Linked DNA regions of Geobacillus stearothermophilus ATCC 12980. The protein of the gene in region 2 interacts with the protein of the main gene of each other region in a pairwise test. Links are inferred from orthologs where the notes say so. Each region holds a gene or a part of one and is shown on either strand. Other genes may lie near its edges.

Region 1 (2,797 bases), 1.1 Mb from region 2 along the record:
TCGAGCCAGCGGCTTGACACAAGCAGTCCGAGCAACAGCCGCGTGCCATAAACAGCGGTGAGAAAGCTGACGACGATGCTGATGATGAGCGTCGTCGCAAACCCTTTCACCGAGCTTGTCCCGTAAATAAAAAGAACAGCGCCGGCGATGATCGTCGTAAGGTTGGCGTCAAAAATCGTCGCAAACGACCCGCGGTTGCCAGCACGGAACGCCGACAGCATCGACTTGCCGAGCTTCAGCTCCTCTTTGATCCGTTCGTACGTAATAATGTTGGCATCGACCGCCATCCCAACCCCTAAAATCAGGGCGGCAATGCCCGGCAGCGTCATCACGACGTTCATCCAATCAAACAAAAGCAAAATCAAATAAATGTATACCGACAGCGTAATGACGGCGATGATCCCGGGAAGCCGGTAAAACCAAATCATGAACAAGAAGATCGCCGCCACACCGATGATGCCGGCCAACACCGTTTTTTGCAGGGCGTTTTTCCCAAACTGAGCGCCGACGGACGTGGAGTAAATTTCATGCAGCTCGACCGGCAGCGCGCCGGCATTGAGCAAATCGGCCAGCTGTTGCGCTTCTTTGACCGTAAAATTGCCGACGATCGACACATCCGTCTGATTGAACACTTGGTTGACTGAAGCGGCGGAAATAAATTTCGGATCCGTTTTGCCCGCTTCTTTCCGGTAGGAGTCCACCCCTTCTTTAAAATCGAGCCAAATGACTAAAATGTTGTTTGGCGGCCCCATTTTATATACTTTTTCCGTCACCTGGCGGAACTTGTCGGCGTCTTTCAATTTCAGAGCGACGCTCGGCCGGCCGTTTTCATCAAACGACAGCTTCGCTCCGCCTTGGACGAGGTCGCTTCCATCCATAAGCACGTTGTCATTGACATCGCGGAACGTCAATTTCGCCTGCGTGGACAAAATTTCGCGCGCCTCATTTTGGTCTTTCACCCCGGCGAGCTGGACGCGGATGCGGTTTCCTCCCTCGATGTCAACGCGCGGCTCACTGACGCCAAGGACGTTGATCCGTTTATTCAGCGCACTGACGGTGCTTTGCAGCGTCTCTTGGTCAATCTTATCGCCTTTTTTGGCCGGCTTCACTTCATACAGCACTTCAAAACCGCCTTGCAAGTCAAGGCCCAGTTTGATGTTATGTACAATTCCTTGAATCGTCGGCCCCATCACTCCGGCGAACAAAAGCAGGAGCAGAAAAAAGGCGACGATGCGGTTTCGTTTTACCATTCTCCTTAAGATCCTCCTTCAACTTGCTTCAGAGCCGTCCGGTGTCGCGCCAAGCAAAACATTGGCCTCGCCTTCCATTATGAAACAGCAGCCGGCAAGTGTCAATTTTCCACTATAACAACTCCTTTAAAACCCGCTCCAACTCATCATCGCCGGCCGCCTGCTGCTTATACGAACGCATCGTCAAAAATATCATATACTCGCTCGGCGAAAGAGAGAAAATGTCGCTGACCAACTCATGCAGTTTTTTTTCCGCCGGCCGATGCTTCCACTTTCGGGAACATAAACATTCCCACAGCCCGTCCATCGTCACTTGCGTATAGCCGAGAAGACGAAACTCATCGCACTTCGACTCGAGCGCCGGCATGAGCTGTTCGCGCAGCTTCCGGTTTTCATCCATCCCCCATACCCCCTTGTATCCATTGCCGCCTGCCAATCTTGTCATGCTTGGCCATGGGCCTTGCATATATTGTATAAAAGATGGAGGCATTTGAGAAGGCAGGGGGAGAAAATGTCTAAATTTTTACAAGGTACGGTCATTTTAATCGTCGCTGGCTTTATTACGAAAATTCTCGGCTTCATCAACCGAATTGTCGTCGCCCGCATGATCGGCGATGAAGGAGTCGGGCTGTACATGATGGCCGTGCCGACGCTCGTTTTAGCGATTACCGCGACGCAGATCGGGCTTCCGGTCGCCATTTCCAAACTCGTCGCCGAAGCAGAGGCGGCCGGCGACCGGCAACGGGTGAAACAAATTCTCGTCGTGTCGCTGGCCACCACCGGCGCGCTAAGCATCGTGCTTCTGCCGGCGTTGATCGCTGTTGCGCCATGGCTCTCCCGGACGATGTTCACCGACCCGCGTACGTACTATCCGCTTCTTGCCATCGCTCCAATTGTGCCGATCGTCGCCATCTCTTCGGTGCTGCGCGGCTACTTTCAAGGACGCCAGCAAATGAAACCGTACGCCTACTCGCTCTTGCTGGAACAAATCGTCCGCATCAGCTTGATCGCCTTATGCACACAGCCGCTTTTGCCGTACGGCGTCGAGTATGCCGCCGCCGGCGCCATGGCGTCTTCCGTTCTCGGCGAGCTGGCAGCATTATTGTATTTACTGTTTTTATTTAAGGTTAAAAAATCGATTCGCCTGCGGACAAAGTTTTTTCACTACGTCCAAGCCGGCAAAGAGACGTTCGTCCGCCTCATGCGCATTGCCTTGCCAACGACCGGCGGCCGTTTGATCGGCTCGCTTTCTTGGTTTTTTGAGCCAATCGTCGTCGCCAACAGCTTGGCATTGGCCGGCATCGCCGCCTCCACTGCCACAAGGCAATACGGACAGCTTGTCGGCTACGCGCTGCCGTTGTTGACGTTGCCGTCGTTTATTACGTACGCGCTTTCGACCACCCTGGTGCCGGCCATCAGCGAAGCCATGGCGCAACGCAAGCTGCTTTTGGTCGAATACCGGATCACCCAGGCGATGCGCTTGTCGCTTATCACCGGCGGCCTTTCCACCGTCATTCTTTACTTGTTCGCCGAGCCGCTCATGCGCT
Region 2 (2,786 bases):
TGTCCTTGAATTTGCGACAAGAGGGCTGTATGCGTTGTTTGACATCCTCGAAGCGCAGTTTTAGCAGCCGGACGGAACGCGCGTCGTTTGGCCCGGCGCAGGCGGGCGGAATAGCGGGAGGAATCCGTTCCGGGTTCCTTTCTTTATGAGGCAAGGTGAATGGGAATGGAGCTGTATCAGCACTTCCGCAAAGAGGAACATCAATTCATCGATCATGTAATAGAATGGAAGGAAATGGTAGAACGTCAGTACGCTCCGAAGCTGACCGATTTTCTTGATCCGCGCGAGCAGCAAATCGTGCAAAGCATCGTCGGCAGCGACGGAGACGTGCGCGTGTCCTTTTTCGGCGGCGCTTTGTTTGTCGAGCGGAAGCGGGCGCTTTTGTATCCGCCGTATTTCGAACCGAATGAGGAGGATTATGACATCGCCTTGTTCGCTGTCCGCTATCCAGGCAAATTCGTTTTCCTTGAACACCGCGACGTCTTAGGAGCGCTCATGTCGCTCGGCTTGCGGCGGGGCAAGTTCGGCGACATTCTCGTCCAAGGAGGAGAGATCCAATTTTTTGCCGCCGCCGAGGTGGCCGATTACATTCGCCTCCATGTCGGGACGATCGGCAAAGCGCCGGTTTCGCTTGAGCTGTTGCCGCTGTCAGCTGCCATGCCGCTTGCCGAAACGTGGGAGGAAGGAACGGTCACGGTGTCTTCTCTAAGGCTCGATGCGGTGCTTGCCCAGGCGTTCCGCCTCGCGCGCGAGAAAGCGAAGACGCTCATTGAAAGCGGGCTCGTCAAAGTGAACTGGAAGGTGGTGGACAAGCCCGAATTTGTATGCGGGCCGGGCGATGTCCTGTCGGCGCGCGGGTTTGGTCGCTGCAAGCTGTTTTCCGTCGAGGGGATGACGAAAAAAGAACGCTGGCGCATCCGGCTGGGCCGTCAAAAATAATCGAATCGCAGCAGGAAATGGGCTGATCGTGTCGAATGAAGGAAGAAAAGGAATGATGGAGACGGAGGTGGCCATTGTGCCGTTAACGCCATTGGATATTCACAATAAGGAATTCAGCCGCGGATTTCGCGGGTATGACGAAGATGAAGTGAATGAGTTTTTGGATCAAATTATTAAAGATTACGAAATGCTCATCCGTGAAAAAAAGCAGCTGGAGGAAAAAGTGGCCGAACTGACGGAAAAATTGAATTACTTTTCCAACATTGAAGAAACGTTAAATAAGTCGATTCTTGTGGCTCAGGAAGCAGCGGAAGAAGTGAAGCGCAACGCACAAAAAGAGGCGAAGCTGATCATTAAAGAAGCGGAGAAAAACGCGGAGCGCATCATCGGCGACGCGTTGGCCAAATCGCGGAAAATCGCGTTGGAAGTCGAAGAACTCAAGCGGCAGTCGAAAGTGTTCCGCGCTCGCTTCCGCATGCTCGTTGAGGCGCAGCTCGATATGATCAACAGCCGTGACTGGGACGAGTTGATGGAATACGAGACGCCTGATCTCGAAGAAGAGGTGAAAGAGCCGTTGTCTCAGCCTTGACGAACCGAGGCCATGTCGGGTATAATCATTGGCAAAAATCACTGCACCAGCCGCCGTGGGAGGCGGTTGGCTTTTTTCAGGATGAATAGCGAAATAGTCATCGACGATGAAAGGGATAGTAGCTCTTGAACGACCGGTCGCAGCGAGCTGGGGATGGTGGAAGCCTGGCATCGGCGCAAGAGTGAACATCACCCTGGAGTTCCATGCCGAACATCCAGTAGGCCATGGCGCGTCATTCCCGTTACGAATGAAAAGTGGGCTGTGCGTCGTTTGCATGGCCAAGAAGGGTGGTACCGCGAGACCGTTCTCGTCCCTTGCCGGGGGAGAACGGTTTTTTATTTGGAATCTAGCGTTCGAAGGAGGAGCAAGGATGGATTACAAAGAGACGCTGCTTATGCCGCAAACCGAGTTCCCGATGCGCGGCAACTTGCCGAAGCGGGAGCCGGAGATGCAAAAAAAATGGGAGGAAATGGACATTTACCGGAAAGTGCAGGAGCGGACGAAAGGGCGTCCGTTGTTCGTGCTGCATGACGGCCCGCCGTATGCCAACGGGGATATTCATATGGGCCATGCGCTGAACAAAATTTTAAAAGACATCATCGTCCGCTACAAATCGATGAGCGGCTATTGCGCGCCGTACGTGCCGGGCTGGGATACGCACGGCTTGCCGATCGAAACGGCGCTCGCGAAGCAAGGCGTCGACCGCAAATCGATGAGCGTCGCCGAGTTTCGCAAGTTGTGCGAGCAATACGCGTACGAGCAAATCGACAACCAGCGCCGGCAGTTTAAGCGGCTCGGCGTGCGCGGCGACTGGGACAACCCGTACATTACGCTCAAGCCGGAGTACGAAGCCCAGCAAATTAAAGTGTTCGGCGAAATGGCGAAAAAAGGGCTCATTTACAAAGGGTTGAAGCCGGTCTATTGGTCCCCGTCAAGCGAATCGGCGCTCGCTGAAGCGGAAATCGAATATAAAGACAAGCGTTCGCCGTCGATTTATGTCGCCTTCCCGGTGAAAGACGGCAAAGGCGTGCTTGAGGGCGATGAGCGAATCGTCATTTGGACGACGACGCCGTGGACGATTCCGGCGAACTTGGCGATCGCGGTTCATCCGGATTTGGATTACCATGTTGTCGATGTCAGCGGAAAACGGTATGTCGTCGCCGCCGCCTTGGCGGAATCGGTGGCGAAAGAAATCGGTTGGGACGCATGGTCGGTCGTCAAAACGGTCAAAGGAAACGAGCTTGAATACGTCGTGGCG

Evidence for each region. The genes of interacting proteins can lie anywhere in the genome.
Region 1: the proteins of QSJ10_RS05130 (region 2) and QSJ10_RS10960 interact in binary tests that used the Bacillus subtilis proteins (3 or more experiments, as listed by UniProt). The link is inferred for Geobacillus stearothermophilus ATCC 12980 from one-to-one orthologs.

The regions. Positions count from the first base shown.
Region 1 is NZ_CP128494.1:2,014,127-2,016,923, forward strand. Bases 7-2,788 are described here. They hold QSJ10_RS10960 (post-transcriptional regulator), read right to left. Parts: upstream 1,651-2,788; coding sequence 1,363-1,650; downstream 7-1,362. Other genes in these bases: secDF (protein translocase subunit SecDF), read right to left, coding at 7-1,250; spoVB (stage V sporulation protein B), read left to right, coding at 1,762-2,788. Outside these bases: more of secDF, read right to left, coding at 1-6; more of spoVB, read left to right, coding at 2,789-2,797. UniProt on the Bacillus subtilis protein: Required for post-transcription initiation control of the comE operon. Promotes the accumulation of its target comE mRNA to septal and polar sites.
Region 2 is NZ_CP128494.1:941,442-944,227, forward strand. What follows is about bases 1-2,771. They hold QSJ10_RS05130 (DivIVA domain-containing protein), read left to right. Parts: upstream 1-1,015; coding sequence 1,016-1,528; downstream 1,529-2,771. Other genes in these bases: QSJ10_RS05120 (YggT family protein), read left to right, coding at 1-64; QSJ10_RS05125 (YlmH family RNA-binding protein), read left to right, coding at 166-939; ileS (isoleucine--tRNA ligase), read left to right, coding at 1,899-2,771. In the rest of the region: more of ileS, read left to right, coding at 2,772-2,786. UniProt on the Bacillus subtilis protein: May act as a pilot protein, directing MinCD to the polar septation sites or by inhibiting MinCD at the midcell site of division. Required for polar localization of the chromosome during sporulation.